3 regions of the Streptomyces sp. NPDC001889 genome follow, and region 1 is predicted to be linked to each of the others. Evidence: riboswitches for the same ligand, from Rfam matches in the RefSeq annotation. Region 1 holds a riboswitch; each other region holds the start of a gene.
The links. A riboswitch is a leader RNA that binds a small molecule or an ion and turns the genes downstream of it on or off. The one in region 1 is predicted to bind guanidine.
Positions count from the first base shown of each region.

Region 2: linked by a shared signal. The riboswitch ahead of ACWCRA_RS32525 (DMT family transporter) and the one ahead of ACWCRA_RS34795 (agmatinase family protein) in region 1 are both predicted to bind guanidine.
Region 3: linked by a shared signal. The riboswitch ahead of ACWCRA_RS27360 (DMT family transporter) and the one ahead of ACWCRA_RS34795 (agmatinase family protein) in region 1 are both predicted to bind guanidine.

Region 1 covers NZ_JBSFER010000051.1:1,383-8,800, reverse strand. The annotation lists gene ACWCRA_RS34800 (non-ribosomal peptide synthetase) at 1-4,058, shown strand, start outside; gene ACWCRA_RS34795 (agmatinase family protein) at 4,170-5,459, opposite strand; guanidine-III (ykkC-III) riboswitch at 5,471-5,537, opposite strand; gene ACWCRA_RS34790 (EF-hand domain-containing protein) at 5,693-6,226, opposite strand; gene ACWCRA_RS34785 (hypothetical protein) at 6,457-6,744, opposite strand; gene ACWCRA_RS34780 (hypothetical protein) at 7,299-7,418, opposite strand, start outside.
Region 2 covers NZ_JBSFER010000036.1:11,245-18,662, reverse strand. The annotation lists gene ACWCRA_RS32535 (acyl-CoA thioesterase) at 1-395, opposite strand, end outside; gene ACWCRA_RS32530 (acyl-CoA dehydrogenase family protein) at 400-1,557, opposite strand; guanidine-III (ykkC-III) riboswitch at 1,746-1,810, shown strand; gene ACWCRA_RS32525 (DMT family transporter) at 1,828-2,142, shown strand; gene ACWCRA_RS32520 (DMT family transporter) at 2,142-2,498, shown strand; gene ACWCRA_RS32515 (PucR family transcriptional regulator ligand-binding domain-containing protein) at 2,615-4,429, opposite strand; gene ACWCRA_RS32510 (sodium:solute symporter) at 4,603-6,105, shown strand; gene speB (agmatinase) at 6,146-7,117, shown strand; gene ACWCRA_RS32500 (thiamine pyrophosphate-binding protein) at 7,114-7,418, shown strand, end outside.
Region 3 covers NZ_JBSFER010000025.1:36,664-44,081, reverse strand. The annotation lists gene rdgB (RdgB/HAM1 family non-canonical purine NTP pyrophosphatase) at 1-30, shown strand, start outside; tRNA gene ACWCRA_RS27380 (tRNA-Leu) at 104-187, opposite strand; gene bcp (thioredoxin-dependent thiol peroxidase) at 348-815, opposite strand; gene ACWCRA_RS27370 (DUF3618 domain-containing protein) at 984-1,304, shown strand; gene ACWCRA_RS27365 (GroES family chaperonin) at 1,370-1,741, shown strand; guanidine-III (ykkC-III) riboswitch at 1,897-1,955, shown strand; gene ACWCRA_RS27360 (DMT family transporter) at 1,987-2,307, shown strand; gene ACWCRA_RS27355 (transglycosylase domain-containing protein) at 2,425-4,842, opposite strand; gene ACWCRA_RS27350 (ABC transporter permease) at 5,043-5,843, shown strand; gene ACWCRA_RS27345 (ABC transporter permease) at 6,037-6,828, shown strand; gene ACWCRA_RS27340 (ABC transporter ATP-binding protein) at 6,840-7,418, shown strand, end outside.

The sequences.
Region 1 (7,418 bases):
GCCCGCTGCCGCTGGACGAGCCGCCCCTGCTCCGCGCCACCCTCATCGAACCGGGCGACGGCGCGGCGGTGCTGGCCGTCGCCCTGCACCACGCGGTCGTCGACGGCTGGTCCCTGCATCTGCTCGACGAGGAATTCAGCGCCCTGTACCGACAGGCACGGGGGGAGCCCGGACCCGCGCTGCCCGGGCTGCCCCTCCACCTCGGCCCGTACGCCCGCGCGCAACGGGAGCGGGAACCCGGGGCCGACACCGTCGCCCACTGGCGGGAGACCCTGGCCGGCATCCCCCTGGAGTCCACCTTCCCGCTCGACCGGCCGCGCCCGGAACTGCTCGGCCACCGGGGCGCGGTGACCGGATTCACCGTGGACCGGGAGCTCGCCACCCGGCTGCGCCGGCTCTGCCACCAGCTCAGGGCCACCCCGTTCGTGGTCTGCGCCGCGGCCCTCACCGCGCTCATCGGCCGCCACGGCGAACAGCGCGACATCGTCCTCGGCGCCCCGGTCTCCCGGCGCGCCGGTCTCGCCACCGAATCCATGGTCGCCTGCCTCGCCGAAGCCCTGCCGCTGCGGCTGCGCCTGGAACCGGAGCGGTCCTTCCGGGAGCTGGTCGCCCGGACACGCGCCACCGTCCGCGCGGTCACGGCGCACAGCCAGATGCCGTACACCCGGCTCGTGGCCCTGGCCGGGGTGCGCCCCAGCCGCGCCCGGATGTCGCTCTTCCAGGTCGTTCTGACCGTGGACGACGGCCAGGCCCCGGGACTCTCGCTGCCCGGGGTGCGCGCCGAGCGCCTGTACCCGCACAACGGAACGGCGAAGTTCGACGTCTTCGTCCACCTCGTCCCGGAGAACGGCACCTACCGGGGCCGGCTGGAGTACGCGGCGGACCTCTTCACCCCCGCCACCGGCCGGCGCCTCGCCGAGCGCTTCCTCGCCCTGCTGACGGACGCCGTGGCCCGCCCCGACACGGCCGTGGCGGAGCTGACCGCGCTCACCGCCGAGGACCGCGCACGGGTCACCGGGACCTGGGCCCACGGCCCCGCCGCCACCCCCGGCGCGCCCCTGGCGCACGAGGCGTTCGCCCGCGCGGCGGCGCGCACCCCGGACGCTCCGGCGGCCGTCCACGGGAGCGAGCGGCTGACCTACGCGGAGCTGGACGCCGCCGCCGGCGCGGTGGCCGCGAGACTGGTCGCGGACGGACACGGCCGGGGCCGGATCGGGGTGCTGCTGGAGCGCTCCCTCGATCTGCCGGTCGCCGTGCTCGCGGTGCTCAAGGCGGGCGGTTGCTGTGTCCCCCTCGACCCGTCCTACCCGGCGGAACGGCTCCACTTCATGCTCGACGACAGCCGGGTGGAGGTGGTCCTGACGGACCGCGGCCCCCTCCACGACCGCCTCGCGGGCCGGGCCGGTGTCCGGCCGCTCCCCCTGGACGAGGCACGGGCCGGCGCCCCGGCGGCGGCCCGGGGCGACCGCGCGCTCGGGGAGCTGCCGCGCGACATCCACCGCGACGACCCCGCCTACATGGTGTACACCTCCGGCTCCACCGGCCGGCCCAAGGGCGTGGTGCTGCCCCACCGCACGCTCGCCGCCGTCGTCGACCAGCAGGTCCGCCGCTCCTCCGCGACGGGGAGCGGCACCGGACGAACCGCGCAACTCGCCCCCATGAGCTTCGATGTGGCCTTCCAGGAGCTGTTCGCCACCTGGGCCGCCGGCGGCACCCTCGTCCTGGTCGACGAGGCCGTGCGGCGCGATCCCGCCGCGCTGCTCGCCCTGGTCGAGAACGCCGCCATCGAGCGGATCTTCCTCCCCTGTGTCGCCCTTCAGCAGCTCGCCGAGTACGCCGCGTCCACCGGCGGGCGGCCCTGCCCCGCCCTGCGCGAGGTCATCAGCGCCGGCGAGCAGCTCTTCCTCACCCCGGCCGTCAGACGCTTCTTCACGGTGAACACCGCGGCCGTGCTCGACAACCAGTACGGCCCGTCCGAGACGCATGTCGTCACCGCCGGACGGCTCACCGGCCCGCCCGAGCACTGGCCGGACCGCGCGGACATCGGGCGCCCGCTGCCCGGCGCGCGCATCCTCATCCTCGACGAACAGCTCTCCCCGGTGCCCCCCGGCGCGGTCGGCGAGATCTGCATCGGCGGTGAGAGCGTCGCCCTCGGCTACCATGAACGGCCCGAGCTGACCCGGCGGAAGTTCGTCCGGGACCCGTTCACCTCCCGCCCCGCCACGCTGTACCGCAGCGGCGACCGGGGCTCCTTCCGTCCCGACGGCACGATCGTCTTCCACGGCCGGCGCGACGGCCAGGTCAAGGTCCGGGGCCACCGGGTCGAACTCGGCGAGATCGAGTCCGCGGTCAAGGCCGTCCCCGGAGTCGCCGACGCCGTGGTCACGGCCGATGTCTCCGCCGCCCGCACCACCCGGCTCGTGGCCCACTACGTGCCGGCCGGCCGGGACGCCCCCGACGCGGAAGGGCTGCGCGGCGCCCTGCGGCAGTCGCTGCCCGACGCCCTGGTCCCCTCCCTGCTGCTGCCGCTGCCCCGGCTCCCCCTCACCCCCAGCGGCAAGGTGGACCGGGCCGCGCTCTCCGCCCCCGGGCGGGTTCCGGACGGACGGGAAGCGCCCGGAACGGCGACCGCCCCGCCGGCCACCGAACCGGAACGCCGCATGGCGGCCATCTGGCGCGAGGTCCTCGGCGTGGAACGGATCGGGGTGGACGATGACTTCTTCTCCGTCGGCGGGGACTCCCTGCTCGTGGTGCGGCTGCTGCTCCGGGTGCACGAGGAGTGGGGCGTACGGCTGGGCCTCGCGTCCTTCTTCGCGGCGCCGACGGTCCGGCGGATGGCCGCACTCCTGGCCGGCACCGCGCACCGGCCCGCCCTGCCCGACCTGAGCGGCGACATCGAACTGCCCCCCGGGATCGTCCCCGCGTCCGGGGCGCGCCGGACACCACCGGCGAGCCCCGAGCGGGTCCTGCTCACCGGAGGCACCGGCTTCCTCGGCACCTTCCTGCTCGCCGAAGTGCTCCGTACCACCGACGCCACCGTGCACTGCCTCGTCCGCGCCTGCGACGCGCCCACCGGCGCCAAGCGGCTGCGCGCGGCGCTCGACGGATACGGGCTCTGGCACGACGACTTCACGGACCGGATCGCGGCCGTGCCGGGAGACCTGACCCGGCAGCGGCTCGGCCTCACCGCCGACACCTTCGACCGGCTCGCCCGCCGCGTCGACGCCGTCTACCACGCGGGCGCCGCGGTGAACCTCGCCCACTCGTACGAGCAGCTCCGGGCCGCCAATGTGCACGGCACGGCGGAGGTGCTCCGGCTGGCGGCGCTCCACCGCACGGTGCCCCTGCACCACATCTCGACGGTCGGGGTCCACTCGGGCCGCGCTCCCGGCGGCGGCCCCGTACCCCCGACGGAGCCACTGCCTCCGGCCGCGAGCCTGCGGAACGGCTACGCCCAGAGCAAGTGGGCGGCCGAAACACTGCTGGAGCGGGCGCGGGAACGCGGACTGCCCGTGTCGGTCTACCGTCCCTCGCGGATCTGGGGCGCGTCCGACACGGGTCTGTGCCAGACCTCCGACTACCTCTGGCTCCTGCTCAAGGGGTGCGTCGAGGCGGGCCGCGCCCCCGAGGACCTGGTGGAGGGCTTCGACCTGGTTCCCGTGGACTATGTCAGCGCGGCCGTCGTCGCCCTGTCCCGCGATCCCCGCGCGGCGAACCGCACCTTCCATCTGGCGAGCGGGCACCGGCTCTCCCTCGCCCGGACGGTCGGGTGGCTGCGCTCGCTCGGCTACGCCATCGAGGGCGTCCCGCTGGGGGAGTGGCGCCGGGCCGTCGAGAGCGACGCCGCCAACACGGCCTTCCCGCTGCTTCCCCTGCTGCCGGCGGGGGCGGCCGGCGGGGGGACACCGCACGGCGACGGCGTGGCCTTCGACGCGACGAGCACCCGGGAGGCGCTGCGGGGGAGCGGTGTCGTCCCCCCGCGGATGGACCGCGAACTCTTCGCCGCCCAGGTCGCCTCGTTCATCCGGCTGGGCTTCCTGCCGCCACCGGCGCGGTAACCGCCGCGCACCGCCGGCGGGGCACGCGTGCCCCGCCGGCCCGGCCGCCACCGCGCCGTGCGGCGGGCAGGCGGGAGGCCTTCGCGAGCGCCTCCCGCCGAACGACCCGGGTCAGGACGCGATTCTCGGCCCCCAGGCGTGCCGGTCCCGCAGGGCCGCCTTCCTCCCGAGGTGGCCCTCCCGGACCAGGACCGCGAGGGAGTCCAGGATGACGCGCGAGCTGAGCAGCGCCGTCTGTTCCGCCCAGTCGTACGGGGGAGCGCATTCGACGACTTCCAGTCCGGCGAGACCGGGGGCCGAGATCATCCTGATGAGGTTCAGGGCTTCCCTCGGCAGCAGTCCGCCCGGCTCCGGCCAGCCGGTCCCGGGCACGAAGCCCGCGTCGATGACGTCGATGTCGAAGGAGAGGTACACCGCCTTGGCGCCCTTCCACGCCGTCTCCAGCGCGATCTCCGCGACCTTCTCGATACCGACCCGTTCGACATCCCCCACCGTGATGATGGTGGTGCCACGCTCACGCCCGACCTTGACGCCGGCTCGTGGCGACTGCCAGCCGCCGATGCCGATCTGGACGAGGTTCGTCGCGGGGGCGTTCTTGATGTTCGTCGCGTGGAACCACGGCGTGGTGTGCATGCGCTCATCCAGGTCGGTCTCCTGGGTGTCCACATGCCGGTCGAAGTGGATGATGCCGATGTTCCCGTCGACGTACGGCGTCATTCCCCGGATCGTCGGATATCCGATGGAGTGGTCACCGCCCAGGATGACCGGGAAGACGCCGCGCTGGTACACATGCGCCATCGCCTGGCTGATCTGGTCGAACGACTTCTCCAGATTGCCGGGGATGGTGAACACGTCGCCGATGTCGACGATGTTCAGCTGTTCGCGCAGATCGACACCGAGTTCAAAGCAGTAGGTGCCGAACAGATTCGTCGACCGCCGGATTCCCTGCGGTCCGAACCGGGCCCCGGGCCGGTAGGTGGCACCCGAGTCGAGAGGTGCCCCGAACACGGCGACCTCGGCGTCCTCGACCTGGTTGACGTCCTCCAGGAAGGGGGTCTTGAGGAAGGTTCCCCGCTCACCCGCGAAGTGCGGCAGTTCACCGCGGGAGAACGTGGGAATCGTCCTGTCGACGAGTGTCGGCGATCCGGGCAGTCCGAAGGCGAGCCCCCGCTCGATCTCCTCGTCGTGCCGGAAGAGCGAGATCCGCTGTTCGGCGTCCTGGGCCCACCTGCCCTCCTTCATGGCGAAGGCGTCGCTGTGGGAGTGGCTGTGCGCGTGGGAGTGCGGGTGTGCGTGTGCGGGGCCGGAACCGGGCGGTGTGCCCCGGTCCTCGGGGGGAGAGTCGTTCCCCGATGATGCCGTGGTGATGTCCTGCTCACGGGGCTCGGGTGTTTTCGGCATTTCAGCCTCCAACGAGGCCGTCTTTACGCGGAACCGGTACGGCCACCCTCGTCGGCGGGCGCTCTGATAGCACCTCACCGGCACCATAGCACCGAAGCGCGAACGGTTCAGGGCACACCCGGTGTAGACGGCATGTGGTCCGTGGCGGGAGTGCGCGTCCACTCCCGGCCACGGGCGTTTCGGCGGTGCCGTTGTGTCGCGCGCCCGCGCCACCGCCGCCCGGCGCGCGCGGATCAGCCTGCCGGGAGGGCGACCAGCAGATCGCCGACGGTGCCGTCGGCGTCGGGGCGGTAGTACTCACGGATGGAGGCGTCCCAGGCGCCGGAGGCGACGCGGTCCTCCCCGTCGGGGCCCAGGGCGTCGAAGAGCGCCTCGATGTTGGCCGGAGCGAAGCCGATCGCGAGCATCAGGGCGGTGAACTCCGAACGCCCCACCCGGCCGTCGCCCCGCAGGTCGCCGACGGTGGACAGAGCGGCGGCGAACTCCGCGGCGGCCCCGTCGAACTTCTCGGGCGCCAGCACGCAGGCCACGTACTCGTCGAAGTCGACCCTGCCGTCGCCGTCCGTGTCCAACTCGCCGACCAGCGTCTCCCAGTACCGCCGGAACGCCACCGCCACGGCCTCCTGCGCCGTCGGCTCCGCGCCGGGGACGGCGGCCCGCACCCGGTCCGCCATCAAGGTGAAGTCCTCCGCCTCCAGGACTCCGTTGCCGTTGGCGTCGAAGAGGGTGAAGACGAGCTGGACCCGGTTGAGCGCTTCCGTCCGCATCGAAGGTGCTGCCTCTCATGAAGCCGGGATGCCATCAAGTGGCCCGCCGGGGAGTGGTGTTGTCCTCCACTGTGGTCCCTCCGCCCGGGGGTTTCGGCCGCCCCTGGCTCAATCCACCGGATTGGGTGAACACGCGGCACAGGGCCACCGGATGGCGGCGGGCCGGCCGCCGGGGGAGCCCGTGCCCCGTCGCCGGCCGGGCTCGCCCTGCCTGATCCGGAAGAAACTCCCTAGGCGGCGAACGCGATGAGCAGGCTCATGAAGGCGCCGAACCCGAGGAGACCGAGGACCGCCCCGGCCGCCGCGACCCACAGCCGTCCGACGCCGCGCCGTCCGTAGCGCACGCCCGTCATTCCGAAGGTGAGGGCGAGCGCGCCGGCGAGCGCGGTGAACGGGGTGAGGAAGAAGAGCCGGGGCACCGCTGTCCCGAGGACGGAGACGACGCCGAAGAAGAGCGCTGTGGGGCCCAGGAGAACGGCTGGTGACGCGGCGGGGTCGGGCACGGTCCGCTCGGACATGACCTGCTCCTCGTATTTGAACGCGTTCAGATATGCCGATCGTACTCCTGGCGCCGAGCGGTCCGACAGCGGGAAAGGCGGGCGGGGCGGCCAGGGGCGGCACGCGCGGAGGGCGCCTGCGGTGGCCGGGCGTCACATCGAGGGGGTGGGGGGCGTTCAGCGGGTCCCGCCGGGGCGGACCCGGATGCCGCGATCCCTGACTCGCCGCCTGTCCACGGCCGGACCCGGTCCGTGCGCGGGTCCGTGCCCCGCGTTCCGTCGGTCGGCAGGGGCGCGCTGTTCCGGGCCGCGCGGGCGGAGTCCCCTGGGCGCGGGCGACGCTGTCGCACTCCTGTGCCGGGTGGGGAGATCTTCCCTGGGTTGTTCGCGCTGTTCCGGCCGGCGCCCGCGCGCGCCAGGGGCCGAGGCGCTGCTCACGGATCTGGCGGTGGCGTTCCCCGCCCGGGCCGCCGCGGGCGGTCAGGGGCCGTCCGGGGCGGGCCGCGACACCGGCGCCGGGTCATGGCGGAGCCGCCCTCCGGGGAGGACGGCTCTCTTCTGAGGGGCGGCGACGGTCAGTAACGGACCCACAGCTCGTAGACGCCGACCTTCCCGGAGAACGGCTTGCAGAGGTAGAGCGCTCCGTTGAGGGGCCGGAGTGCTTCACCGGCCGCCTGACAGGCGGCCTGCGAGGC
Region 2 (7,418 bases), on a different contig from region 1:
TCCAGGCCCTCCTCGTACACCTGGAACGACGCCGACAGATGGAAGACCGGCCGGCCGTGCTGGACCGCGACCACCCGCCGGGTGGTGAAGGAGCGGCCGTCGCGGATGCGGTCGACGGTGTAGACGATGGGCGCGCCCGGGTCGCCGGCGCGCAGGAAGTACGCGTGCAGGGAGTGCGGCGGGCGCTCCCCGGGGACGGTGCGGCCCGCGGCGACCAGGGCCTGGGCGGCGACCTGGCCGCCGAACACCCGGGGCACGAGCGCCATGCGCGACTGGCCCCGGAAGATGTCCCGCTCGATCCGCTCCACGTCCAGCAGATCGAGCAGCTCGTCCAGGGCGCTGTTCGGGGGGTTGTCCGGGAGGTTGTCCGGGAGGTTGTTCCGAGGGCCGGCCAAGGGGTTAGAGCCCCATGGACTTGGCGATGATCGACTTCATGACCTCGCTGGTCCCGCCGTAGATCCGGTTGACCCGGTTGTCCGCGTACAGCCGCGCGATCGGGTACTCGTTCATATAGCCGTAGCCGCCGTGCAGCTGGAGGCAGCGGTCGATGACCCGGTGGGCCACCTCGGTGCAGAAGAGCTTCGCGGACGCCGCCTCCGCCGCCGACAGCTCGCCCGTGTCGTGCGCCTCCAGGGCCCGGTCGACGACGGCCTCCGCCGCGTCCACCTCGGCCTTGCAGGCGGCCAGTTCGAACTTGGTGTTCTGGAAGGCGGCCACCGGCTGTCCGAAGACCGTGCGGTCCTGGACGTACGCCTGGGTGAAGCGGATCGCGGCGGACGCCTGGGCGTACGCGCCGACCGCGATGGCCAGCCGCTCCTGCGGGAGGTTCTGGCCGAGGTAGGAGAAGCCCTGGTTCTCCTCGCCGAGCAGGTCCCGCGCCGGGACCCTGACATCGGTGAAGGAGAGTTCGGCGGTGTCGGAGGTCTTCAGGCCGAGCTTGTCGAGCCGGCGGCCGACCGCGTACCCCTCCAGCGCGGTGTCCACGACGAAGAGCGAGATGCCGTGGCGGCGGTCCTCCTCCGTGGGGGCGGCGGTGCGCGCGCAGACGATGACGCGGTCCGCGTGGACGCCTCCGGTGATGAAGGTCTTCGAGCCGTTGAGGAGGTAGTGCGAGCCGTCGTCCGAGAGCCGGGCGGTGGTCTTCATGCCCGCCAGGTCCGAGCCGGTGCCGGGCTCGGTCATGGCGATGGCGTACATCGCCGCGCCGGAGACGAAGTCGGGGAGCCAGCGCTTCTTCTGCTCCTGTGTCCCGTACGCGAGGAGGTAGGGGAGGCAGAGCGCGACATGCACCCCGGAGCCGCCGAAGGAGACGCCCGCGCGGGCGGTCTCCTCGGAGATGATCGCCTGGAACTTGAAGGACTCCTGGCCCGCGCCGCCGTGCTCCTCCGGCACCTCGATGCCGAATATGCCCAGCTCGCCGAGTTTGGTGTAGAAGTCGCGGGGCGCCTGGCCCGCCGCGTACCACTCGTCGTACACGGGCACGACCTCGGCCTCGATGAAGGCGCGGACGGTCTCCCGGAATGCCTCGTGGTCCTCGTTGTAGACGCTGCGGCGCACGGACGCCTCCCTGGGCGGATTGGGGTGAGCGGGCGCACGACTAAGCGCTTGCTCAGGCTGGAGAGTGAAGTTACCGGGCGGTTACCGCCCCTGTCCAGGGAAAGCCGCGCACATCACAGTGACCGGAGGCACCCGCCGGCGCCGCGGGCGGACGGCCGGAGCGCCGGTCCGCTGTGCTATACAAGGAGGTGAGGCCCCCGATGGGGCCTGCGGACGACGGATCAGTACCCGCTCAGCGACAAGACTGGCCACTGGGAGGTCGGTTCCGTCATGGCGTGGTTCATTCTCGTCGTATCAGGAGTGCTGGAGGCCGTCTGGGCCACAGCGCTGTCCGCGTCCAAGAACTTCAAGCGCCCCATTCCGACCGTCGTCTTCGGTGTCGCCCTCGCGGCGAGCATGACGGGTCTGGCCTTCGCCATGAAGAGCCTTCCCACCGGGACCGCGTACGCCGTCTGGGTCGGCATCGGAGCGGTGCTCACGGCCGTCTGGGCCATGGTGACCGGCCAGGAGCGCGCCTCCACCGGGCGGGTGGTCCTGCTGCTGGGCCTCATCGGCTGTGTCGTCGGACTGAAGGCGGTCAGCTGATGCCCTGGGCGATTCTTCTCATCAGTGCCGTGTTCGAGGCCGTCTGGGCCACGGCCCTCGGTCTCTCCGACGGACTGAGCAAAACGGGTCCCGCCGTCGTCTTCTTCGTCGGGCTGGCGCTCAGCATGGCGGGTCTCGCCTATGCCATGAGCCGGATTCCGATCAGCGTGGCCTACTCGGTCTGGATCGGGGTCGGGGCCGCCCTGACGGTCCTCTACGCCATGCTCACCGGTGAGGAGCCCGCCTCCGTGCTCAAGGGGCTGTTCCTCGGCGGGATCATCCTGTGCGTCATCGGCCTGAAGTTCGTCAAGACCAAGCCGGGGCCCAAGGCCGAACAGCGGCTGCCGGAGGCGTAGAACCACACCCGGGGTGCCCGCCGGGCCGGTCCGCGAGGGCCGGGCCGGCGGGCACCGCTGTTTCGCTGTCCGGGGGCTCCGGGGGTTCACGGGGGTCCCGGGGCGGCGGGCCGGGCTCAGGGGAGCGAGCGCAGGGCGAACCACAGCTCCATCCGTACGTCCGCGTCGTCCAGGTCCTCGCCCAGGAGCGCCGCGCAGCGCGCGACGCGCTGGCGGACCGTGTTGCGGTGCACACCCAGCGCCGCGGCCGTCCGGTCCCAGCTCCCGTGCAGGGAGAGCCAGCCGCGCAGGGTCTCGACGAGCGCGGGGGAGCCGGTGAGCGGGGCGAGGCGCAGCCGGGCGTGGGCCGATGCCTCCTGCCAGGTCAGCAGCGCCGCCGGCCCCGTGCCCCGGTGGCGGACCAGGCCGCGGCCGGTGGCCAGCGCCCGGCGCAGGGCCTGCGCCGCCTGGGCGTCGGCCGCCGCGAGATGCTCCGCTTCCACCGGGTCGCTGACCCCGAGGACCCAGCCGGGCCGCGCCGCCGGTTCGGGGGCGGCAGGCGACGGCAGCAGTACGCGTACGGTCCCGTCCTCGCCCGTGTCCACCAGCGCGCTCCCGAGCGCCGCCCCCAGCGCGGGCGCGGCCAGCGGGGCGGGGCCGCCGCCGCGCGCGTGCACCACCGTCCACCGCTCCGACCCCAGCAGCCGGGCCGCCTCCACGGCCCCGGCCCCCAGCATCAGCCGTACCAGCGCCGCACCGCGACCGGCGCTGTCGAGCCCCTGGTGCTCGGCCGTGAGCAGCGAGAGCAGGACGACGGCGACCCCGGCGACCGTGTGGTCCCCGGCCTCCCGCCCGGGGCTCGCCAGCCCGAGCACCAGGCCCTCGCCGCCCGCGAGGGCGTAGGCGCTGAGATGGACCCCGTCGACGGTGTCGCTGGCGGACGCGGGCACGGGCCCGGTGGACCCCCTGCCGGGGGCGTGCCGGGCCTCGCCGCCGCTCCCGGGGGCGCGGGCCGCCGGCGCGCCGGCGGCCGGGCCGCTCCCGGGGCGGGTGCCGTCCGGCGGGGTGCCGTCCCCGGGGGTGCCGGGTGCCGGGGCGCTGCCCGCCTCGGGGCCGCCCTCCCGCCCGGGGCGACCGGGAGACGTGTGCGGGGGCGCCGCCCGCCGCGCGCGTTCCGCGCCGGGACCGCCGGCGCTCCCCGGCGCCGGGAGACCCGTGGCGCGGGCGCCCGGCGAACCCGGCGCGGGCCCGCTCTCCCGGCCGGAGGCCGCTTCCCGGCCGGGGGCCGCTTCCCGGCCGGGGGCCGCCTCCCGGGCGGGGCTCACCACCCGGGCCAGGGCGAGCAGGGCCGCGCGGGCGGCGGGGCCGGGGGCGCGGCCGGCCGTGGCGAGTTCGGCGCCCGCGCGGCTCAGCAGCACCGCCCGGCCGCCCAGGTGCGCCGCGAGCTGGGCGAGGACCGCGGGGACCGGGTCCGGGCGGGCCGCCGCCGTCGCCAGACCCTGCTGCGCCCGCGTCACCCGGCGCAGCTCCCGGTGGCGCTCCTCGGCCATCAGCCGCCACACCGCCCGCGCCACCGCCGTGAAGGTCGTCCTCGGCGGCACTTCGAGCAGCGGCAGCCCGTACCGGTCGCACGCCTCGATCAGCCCCGCCGGGACCGTGTCGTGCACCGGCGCCACCCCGAACCCGAGCGCCGCCGCCCGCGCGGCGGTGATCCGGCGGACGTACAGCTCCGGGTCGGCCAGCAGCACCCCCGCGCTCAGCAGCAGCTCCCCGCCGAGGAGATACGGATACGGGTCCGCCATCTCCGAGGTGTGCACCCAGTGCACCGCCGCCCCCGTGCCCGCCTCCGCCGCCCGGGGGCCGGCGATCTGCCGCAGCCCCAGCTCCTCATGGGCGAGCAGCGCGGTCAGCGGGACCGGCGGGGTCGGAGGGAGCGCTGTGGCATCCGGCATGGACAGTCCATCCATCGGCGTCATCGAATATGGAGGAAACGTACACTTCAACGCCGCTTTCCGGCCACCTACCGTCAGGGGGCAACGAGACCCGGGCCGCCCCCGGCCGATCGGCCCGGCCCGATCCGGCCCACCCGGCCGGCCCGGGCGACGCGAGAGAGGGAGGGAATCCGATGGCTGTCGACTACGCGGTGATCGTCGTCTATCTGGCCGCCATGCTCGGCATGGGCTGGTGGGGCATGCGCCGAGCCCGGTCCAAGAGCGAGTTCCTCGTCGCCGGACGCCGCCTCGGCCCCTGGATGTACTCGGGCACGATCGCCGCCATCGTCCTCGGCGGCGCCTCCACCATCGGCGGCGTCGGCCTCGGCTACAAGCACGGCCTCTCCGGCGCCTGGATGGTCTTCACCATCGGCCTCGGACTCCTCGCCCTCTCCGTCTTCTTCTCCGCCCGGATCGCCCGGCTGAAGGTCTACACCGTCTCCGAGATGCTCGATCTGCGGTACGGCGGCCGGGCCGGGGTGATCTCGGGCGTGGTGATGTGGGCGTACACCCTGATGCTCGCGGTCACCTCGACCATCGCCTACGCCACGATCTTCGATGTCATCTTCGACCTGAACCGGACCCTCTCCATCATCCTCGGCGGGGCCGTCGTCGTCGCCTACTCCACCCTCGGCGGCATGTGGTCGATCACCCTCACCGACATGGTGCAGTTCGTCGTGAAGACGGTCGGCATCCTGCTGCTCCTGCTGCCGATCGCGGTCGTCAAGGCCGGCGGCTTCAGCGAGATGAGGTCGGAGCTGCCCGCCGAGTACTTCGCGCCGCTCGGCATCGGCGGCGAGACGATCTTCACCTATGTCCTGATCTACACCTTCGGCATGCTCATCGGACAGGACATCTGGCAGCGGGTCTTCACCGCGCGCGGCGACAAGGTCGCCCGCTGGGGCGGCGCCGCCGCCGGCACCTACTGTCTCGTCTACGCCATCGCCGGAGCGATGATCGGCACCGCCGCCAAGGTGCTCTACCCCGACCTCGACAACCCCGATGACGCCTTCGCGCTGATCGTCAGGGACGAGCTGCCCATGGGGGTGCGCGGGCTGGTGCTGGCCGCCGCGCTCGCCGCCGTGATGTCCACCTCGTCCGGCGCGCTGATCGCCTGCGCCACCGTCGCCAACAACGACATCTGGTCCCGGCTGCGCGGCCTCACCTCCCGCGACGCGCCCGCCGCCGACCACGACGAGGTCCGGGGCAACCGCGTCTTCATCCTCGTCATGGGTGTCGCCGTGATCGCCATCGCCATCGCCCTCAACGATGTCGTCGAGGCGCTGACCGTGGCGTACAACCTCCTCGTCGGCGGACTCCTCGTCCCCATCCTCGGCGGACTGCTGTGGAAGCGCGGCACCGTCCAGGGCGCGCTGGCCGCCGTCGCCGTCGGCGGCGCCGCCGTGATCGGGCTGATGGCGGGGTACGGAATCCTCGCCACCGAACCCGTGATGTACGGGCTCCTCGCCTCCCTCGCCGTCTATGTCGCCGTCTCCCTCCTCACCGAGCCCACCGACGCGGCCGTCCTCGCCCGCTGGCGGGAGCGGCTCGCCGGCCGGGGCGGCGAGGAGCCGGAGGGCGAGGAACCGCGGGCCGTGCCCCCGGCCGCCGTCGCCCCGAACCACCTCCCTGACTAGAGTCGGAAAACGCAGCGAAGCGTTGGAAAGAAGGCAGACCATGAGCAGCACCGAGCAGCCGCGCGGCCCCGTCGACTCGTCCCGTGTCCCCCGGTACGCCGGGCCCGCCACGTTCGCCCGGCTGCCCCGGCTCGACGAGGTCGGCAGCGCCGATGTCGCCGTCGTCGGCGTGCCCTTCGACGCCGGGGTCTCCTACCGGCCCGGCGCCCGCTTCGGCGGCAACGCCATCCGCGAGGCCTCCCGGCTGCTGCGCCCCTACAACCCCGCGCAGGACGCCTCGCCCTTCGCGCTCGCCCAGGTCGCCGACGCCGGGGACATAGCGGCCAACCCCTTCAACATCAACGAGGCGGTGGAGACCGTCGAGTCCGCCGCCGACGACCTGCTCTCCACCGGCGCCCGGCTGATGACCCTCGGCGGCGACCACACCATCGCCCTGCCGCTGCTGCGCTCCGTCGCCAAGAGGCACGGCCCGGTCGCGCTGCTCCACTTCGACGCCCACCTCGACACCTGGGACACCTACTTCGGCGCCGAGTACACCCACGGCACCCCCTTCCGCCGGGCCGTCGAGGAGGGCATCCTCGACACCTCCGCCCTCTCCCACGTCGGCATCCGGGGCCCCCTCTACGGCAAGGGGGACCTGACCGAGGACGAGAAGCTCGGCTTCGGCATCGTCACCTCCGCCGATGTCTATCGCCGGGGCGCCGACGAGGTCGCCGACCAGCTCCGCCAGCGCATCGGGGACCGCCCGCTCTACATCTCCATCGACATCGACTGCCTCGACCCGGCGCACGCGCCCGGCACCGGCACCCCCGAGGCCGGCGGAATGACCTCCCGCGAGCTGCTGGAGATCCTGCGCGGGCTGGCCTCCTGCAACCTGGTCTCGGCCGATGTGGTGGAGGTCGCGCCCGCCTACGACCACGCCGAGATCACCGCCGTGGCCGCCTCCCACACCGCGTACGAACTGACCACGATCATGTCCCGCCAGATCGCCGCCGGGAGGGCGGGCCGGTGACCCACGACCACGATGTGGAGCTGCGGCCCACGGCCGCGCAGACCGAGGCCGCCCTCAACCCGCCCCCCGGGCGCAACGGCGGCGACCTGGTGATCGAGACCCTCCAGGGTCTCGGCGCGACCACGGTCTTCGGCCTCCCCGGGCAGCACGCGCTGGGGATGTTCGACGCGCTGCGCCGCTCCTCGCTCACCTATGTCGGGCTCCGGGTCGAGAACAACGCGGGCTTCGCCGCCGACGCGTACGGCCGGATCACCGGCGAGGTCGCGCCGCTGCTGCTCTCCACCGGCCCCGGCGCGCTGAT
Region 3 (7,418 bases), on a different contig from region 1:
GTCCCGGTGATCGCGGAGCTGCTGGGCTGACCCTCCGGGGGCGGGACAGACCGAAGGCCCGGCTCCCGGAGAGCGGGGGTCGGGCCTTCGATTCACCGGTGCGTGCGGCCGATGGGATTCGAACCCACATGGACTTGCGTCCAAAGGCACCTAAAACCTTCGCTTATACCAGTTCAGCAACGGCCGCCGGCCGCCTGCCATGTTAGCGGGCGGGCGGCAGCGGTGGGCAGGGGGGAGGCCGCTCCACGTGCGGCGATTTCCCCCCGGAGCCAGGTGCCGGTGACCGCCCGGCAGCCGGGGCGGCCCTCCCGGACCCCCCGGCCCCCCGGCCCCCGGCCCCGGCCCCCTCAGATCCCCAGATCCTTGATGATCTTGGCGACATGCCCGGTGGCCTTCACGTTGTAGAACGCGTGCTCCACCCGGCCCTCCTCGTCCACGACCACCGTGGAGCGGATCACCCCGGTCACGGTCTTCCCGTACAGCTTCTTCTCGCCGAACGCGCCGTACGCGGCCAGCGTCTCCTTCGACGGGTCGCCGACCAGGGTCACCTTCAGCGCCTCCTTCTCGCGGAACTTCGCGAGCTTCTCCGGCTTGTCCGGGGAGACGCCGATGACGTCGTAGCCCGCGTCCGCCAGCAGTTCCAGATTGTCCGTGAAGTCGCAGGCCTGCTTGGTGCAGCCGGGGGTGAGGGCGGCGGGGTAGAAGTAGACGATGACCTTCCGGCCCCGGTGGGACGCGAGTGAGACCTCGTTGCCGTCCGCGTCGGGCAGGGTGAAGGCGGGGGCGGTGTCGCCGGGCTGGAGTCGCTCGCTCATGGTTCTCCTCGTCGGACCGGGCCGCGCACGGCGGCGGATGCCGCGCCGTGCGGGTGTACGCGGGTGTACGGCGTCGAGCGTAATAGGGGTGCCGTGGGGTGTGGGCGCGGCTGAGCTGACAGACTGTCGATGGCATAGGTAACGGATCACGACCACGGAGGCAGCGCGGTGTCGGACGCGAGGACCCCTGCGCAGATCGAGGCGGACATCGTCCGCCGGCGCGAGCAGCTTGCCGGGACGCTCGATGAGATCGGGGTGCGGGTGCACCCGAGCACCGTCATCGGCGACGCCAGGGCGAAGGTCAGCGAGAAGGTGGACCGCACCACCGGGCGCGCCTTCGCGGTGCTGAACCGCACGGTCTCGGACGTGCGCTCGAAGTTCGTCTCCGAGGACGGCGCGCCCCGGCTGGAGCGGGTGGTCCCGGTGGCGCTGCTGGTCGTGGGGGTGGTGGGGCTGCTCGCCGTCTCCTCCCGCAAGGACCGGAGGTGAGCGGGGCCCGCGTTGCCGGCGGCCGTGCGGGCACCGCGGCCCCGTGGGGCGGGTAGGTTCGGAGCGTGAGCGCCAACAGTCATGAACACAGCACCCAGGAGCACGGCTCCCAGCACGACAAGCTCCCCATCCGGATGCTGCACGACCGGGTGCTGGTGCGGACCGACATCCCGGAGGGGGAGCGGCGTTCCAGCGGGGGCATCGTGATCCCCGCGACCGCCGCCGTCGGCCGCCGGCTCGCCTGGGCCGGGGTGGTGGCGGTGGGACAGAGCGTGCGGACCGTGGAGCCGGGCGACCGGGTGCTGTACGACCCCGAGGACCGTGCCGAGGTGGAGGTGCGGGGGGTCGCGTACGTCCTGATGCGGGAGCGCGATCTGCACGCCGTCGCGGCCGACCGCTTCCAGGGCTCCGAGGACTCCACCGGCCTCTACCTCTAGGGAGTTTCCCTCGGGTCGGGTCGGGCCGGATCGGTGAGCGGGGTCCGGTGCCGGGGCTCGCGAGCCCCGGCACGATCCGAAAGAGACGCCCCGGGCGCTGTCGGGGCCCGCCGGGGCTGGTGATCCAACTCACCGGCCCCCGGGCCCCGTTTTTGTTACGGTGGGCACACCCCGACGAGACGCGCCGTACCGGGCCCCGTAAAGACGACGCACCCCGTGGAAGTCCCCGTCGTCGGAGGTGTGTCATGGCCTGGGTTCTCCTGATCGTCGCCGGTCTCCTCGAAGTCGGCTGGGCGATCGGGATGAAGTTCACCGAGGGCTTCACCAAGTTCTGGCCGAGTGTGTTCACCGGCGCGGGGATCGTCACCAGCATGGTCCTGCTGGCGCAGGCCGCCAAGACGCTGCCGATCGGTACCGCGTACGGCGTCTGGGTCGGCATCGGCGCCGCCGGTGCGGCGATCGTCGGCATGGTGGCGCTGAACGAGCCGGTGACCGCGGCCCGGATCTTCTTCGTCTCACTGCTGCTGGTCGCGGTGGTCGGCCTCAAGGCGACCTCCGGCCACTGACCCCGCCCCCGTACCCGCGCCCACCCCCAGCTCCCGGCCGCCCCGCTTCCCCCCCTGTGGCGGCCGGGTCCCTCCCCGGCCCGCTGGTGACCCGCACCGGTCACCAGCGGTCGCCGGTCACTGCGGGCCGGTGGCCTGCGGCGATCCCTCGGGACCCGCCGGCCCCGGCTCCTCCCGCGGCGCGCCGGGCGCGCCCCCGTCGCCCGGCTCGGGCAGCCCGTTGAGCACCGCGTCGCCCAGCGCGTCCGCGCCCTCGGTCCCCTCGGCGCCGCCGATCCCGTCCACTCCGGCGATGTCACCGAGCCCGCCGATCGCCGCGCCCGGCCCCCCGGGGCCCGGCACCGGAGGACCCGCGCCCGGCTCCCCGGGCACCCCGGGGCTCTCGCCCGGTGTCCGCTGCGGTGCCGGGAGGGTCATCGCCGGCAGCGGCCGGCCGGAGCCCGGCACCGGGGCCGTGCCCCCCGGGCTCGCCGGCCCCGGCGAGGCCATCGGCTCCGGCACCCCCGCCGGGGCCGGCAGCTCGAACTCCACGATCTCGCTGCCGGCCAGGGCCGTTCCGGTGTACTGCCCCCAGATCCGCGCCGGTGCCCCGCCGCCGTTGATCCTCGGCAGCCCCAGCGCCCCGTACAGCGGCTTCTGCGCACCGGTGTCCGGGTCCTGCCCCATCACCGCGACCACGGTCGCGAGTCGCGGGGTGTAGCCCGCGAACCACGCGGCCCGGTCCTCCTCCGCCGTCCCCGTCTTGCCCGCGGCCGGGCGGCCCGCCGACTGGGCGGCCGTGCCGGTGCCGCCCGCCACCACGCTCTGGAGGACCGCCGTGGTCGTGTCGGCGGCCTCCCGGCTGATCGCCTGCCGGGTCCGGCGCTCGGGCAGCGGCACGGGCTGTCCGTCCTTGGTGACCTCGGCGACCATCGTGTACGTGCCGTGCCGGCCGTGGTTGGCGAGGGTGGCGTACGCCTCCGCCATGTCCAGCACGCTCGCGGTGGCCGGGCCGAGCGCGATGGACGGCGAAGCGGTGAGGTCGGGGGTGCTCGCGGGCAGCCCGAGACCGATCGCGGTCTGCCGCACCCGCGCCGGGCCCACGTCCATCGCCATCTGGGCGTACACCGCGTTCACGGACTTGTCGGTGGCCTCGGTGACGGTGATCGGCCCGTAGGAGGTCCCGTCCTCGTTCTCGGGGGCGTACCGCTTCCCGCTCCACCCCTGGACCGGACGCTTGTCGGTGCCGTCGTAGACGGTGTACGGGGTGATGGGCCGGCCGTCCTGGGTGCGGGAGCCGTGCTCGATCGCGGCGGCGAGGACGAACGGCTTGAAGGTGGAGCCGACCTGGTAGTCCCGGCGGGTCGCGTTGTTGACGTACTGCCGGGTGTAGTCGACGCCGCCGTACATGGCGACGACCTCCCCGGTCGCGGGGTCGATCGAGACGCCGCCGACCCGCACATTGCGGTCCGCGGGGCGGGCCTCGCCGTCCACCTGGTCCATCACCTGGTCGTCCACCGCGCGGACGAAGGCGTCCTGCTTGGCGCGCTCCAGGGTGGTGGTGATGCGGTAGCCGCCGGCGGCGAGGGTGTTCTCGTCCAGCACGCGGTGGGCGGTGAGGTACTCCTCGACGGCCTGGACGACATAGCCGCGCTGCCCGGAGAGCCCGTTCGCGGGCTTGGCCCGCCGGGGCTCGGGGAAGACCAGATTCGCCCGTTCGGCGGGGGTGAGCCACTTCTGTTTCACCATGCCGTCGAGCGTGTAGTTCCAGCGGGCGACGGCTGCGGAGCGGTTCTCGGGGTGGGTGGCGGTGTCGTACGCGTTGGGCGCGTTGAGCAGGGTGGCGAGATAGGCGCCCTCGGCGGTGTCGGTCTCGGCGACGTCCTTGCCGTAGTACGCCTGGGACGCGGCCTGGATGCCATAGGCGTTCCGGCCGAAGTAGCTGGTGTTGAGGTAGCCCTGGAGGATCTCGCTCTTGCTCTGCTCCCGGCTGAGCTTGATCGAGATGAAGAACTCCTTCCACTTCCGGGAGATGGTCTGCTCCTGGCCCAGGTAGTAGTTCTTGACGTACTGCTGGGTGATGGTGGAGCCGGACTGTTTGCCCTTGCCGGTGAGGGTGTTCCAGGCGGCGCGGACCATGGCCTGGGGGTCCACGGCCCGTTCGGAGTGGAAGTCGCGGTCCTCGGCGGCGAGCACGGCCCGCTGGACGGTCAGGGGCACCCGCGCCAGGTCGACGTTCTCCCGGTTGATCTCGCCGTCGCGCGCGATCTGGCTGCCGTCCTCGTACAGATAGACATTGGACTGGGCGGTGGCCGCGGCGTTGGCGGACGGGATGTGGACCAGCGCGTACCCCGCGGCGAAGCCGCCGATCAGCAGCAGTGCGAGCAGCAGGACCCCGCCGAGCGCCATGCGCCAGGTGGGGACCAGCCGGCGCCATCCGGTGCGCCGGGGCCGGCGGGCGCGGGACCGTTTCCGTTCCGGCTCCGGTCCCGGTCCCGGCCCGGGCGCGGTCGCGTCCCTGGCGGACCAGCCCGGTCGCTGTGGCTCCTCACTCATGGCCCCATACTGCACTTTTCCCCTGGATATCCCCCGTACCGTCGCCCCGTCACCCATAAATACGTCGCGGACCGCTCGCCGCCGGGACTAGGCTCGGGCGCTTTGGTGCTCTGAGGCGGTTCTCCGTGGCGGTCTCCGCGGCGGTTCTCCGCGGCTGTTCTCCGAAGCGGGCACCCGGGCTATCGGGCGGGAGCGGGCGAGTGAGGCTGTACGCGCTGGTGGCGGCCGGAGGGTTCCGGCGCTTCGCGACCTACCGGGTGGCGACGGTGGCCGGGGTCTTCACCAACACCGTCTTCGGCTTCATCATGGCCTACACCTATGTGGCCCTGTGGGACGAGCGCCCCGGCCTCGGCGGCTATGACGTCTCCCAGGCGGTCACCTATGTGTGGCTGGGCCAGGCGCTGCTGATGACCTGCGCCATGATGGGCGGCGGCTTCGAGGAGGAGCTGGTCGAGCGCATCCGCACCGGCGACATCGCCGTCGACCTCTACCGCCCGGCCGACCTCCAGCTCTTCTGGCTGGCGGGCGACCTGGGCCGGGCCGCCTTCCATCTGCTGGGACGGGGGGTGGCGCCCATGGCGTTCGGGGCGCTCGCCTTCGAGCTGGCGCTGCCGGGGTCGGTGGTCACCTGGGCCGCGTTTCTGCTGGCGGTGGTGCTCGGGGTGGTGGTGAGCTTCGCGATCCGCTTCGTGGTGGCGCTCTCGGCGTTCTGGCTGCTGGACGGCGCGGGGGTGGCGCAGATCAGCTGGCTGGCGGGGCTGTTCTTCTCGGGGATGCTGCTGCCGCTGAACATCTTCCCGGGGGCGCTGGGCGAGGTGGCGCGGGCGCTGCCCTGGTCGTCGATGCTCCAGGTGCCGGCGGATGTGCTGCTGGGCAAGCACACGGGGTGGGGTCTGATGGGGGCGTTCGCGTTCCAGGCGGGGTGGGCGGCGGCGCTGCTCGCCACCGGGCGGGTGCTCCAGACGGTGGCGACGCGCAGGGTGGTGGTGCAGGGTGGCTGAGACGACGGCGCCGGCCGGGGGCACGGCTCCGGGGGATGGCCCCTCGGGCGCCCCCGGCTCCGCGGGCCCCCCGGGCATCCCCGGCCCCTCGGGACCTTCCGGTCCTTCCGGCCCTTCCGGTCCCGCCGGTCCCGCCGGTTGGTCCGGCGGCGCGCCGGCCTTCGGTCCCGCCCCGCCGGTCGTCCGGGACGGGCTGCGGGCCTTCGCCCTCATCGCCGCGATGTGGATTCGCTCCACCCTGGCCTACCGCGCGTCCTTCGTCATGGCCACCCTCGCCAGCTTCGCGGTGACCGGCTTCGACTTCCTCGCGATCCTGCTGATGTTCTCGCACATCGATGTGCTCGGCGGCTTCACCCTCGCCGAGATCGCCTTTCTGTACGGGGCGGTCAGCACCTCCTTCGGCCTCACCGACCTCGCCCTCGGCACGGTCGACCGGCTCGGGCGCCGGGTCCGCGACGGCACCCTGGACACCCTTCTCGTACGCCCCGCTCCGGTCCTCGCCCAGATCGCCGCCGACCGCTTCGCCCTGCGCCGGCTCGGCCGGGTCCTCCAGGGCACCCTGGTGCTGGCGTACGGTCTGTACGCGGTGGACGTGGACTGGACCCTTCTGAAGGTGCTCATGGTGCCGATGATGGTGCTGAGCGGGGCGGGGATCTTCGCGGCCGTGTTCGTGGGCGGCGCGGCCTTCCAGTTCTGGGCGCAGGACGCGGCCGAGGTGCAGAACTCCTTCACCTACGGCGGCAGCACCATGCTCCAGTACCCGCCGTCCGTCTTCGCCCAGGACCTGGTGCGCGGGGTCACCTTCGTCGTCCCGCTCGCCTTTGTGAGCTGGCTCCCCGCGCTCCACATCCTGGAGCGGCCCTACCCGCTCGATGTGCCGCAGTGGTTCGCCTTTCTGCCGCCCCTGATCGCCGTCGGCTGCTGCTGGCTCGCCTCGCTGGCCTGGCGGGTCGGGCTCCGTTCCTACCGCAGTACCGGGAGTTGACCGGATTGACCATGGACGTGATCGAACTGGACGGGGTCGAGAAGGTCTTCGACGTACGCCGCCGGGCCGGCCTGCTGCGCCGGGAGAAGCACCAGGTGCGCGCCGTGGACGGGATCGGCTTCCGGGTGGCGCGCGGCGAGATGGTGGGTTACATCGGCCCGAACGGCGCCGGGAAGTCCACCACCATCAAGATGCTCACCGGCATCCTCACCCCCAGCGCCGGCCGGCTGAGGGTCGCCGGCATCGACCCGGCGCGCGAGCGCACCCGGCTGGCCCAGCGGATCGGTGTCGTCTTCGGCCAGCGCACCACCCTGTGGTGGGATCTGCCGCTGAAGGACTCGTACCGGCTGATGCACCGGATGTACCGCATCCCGGACCGGCGGTTCCGGGAGAACCTGGACCGCTGCGTCGAACTCCTGGATCTGGCGGAGCTGCTGGAGGTGCCCGTACGGCAGCTCTCACTCGGCCAGCGGATGCGCGGCGACATCGCGGCGGCGCTGCTGCACGACCCCGAGGTGCTCTATCTGGACGAGCCGACGATCGGCCTCGATGTGATCTCCAAGGCCAAGGTGCGGGAGTTCCTGCGCGAG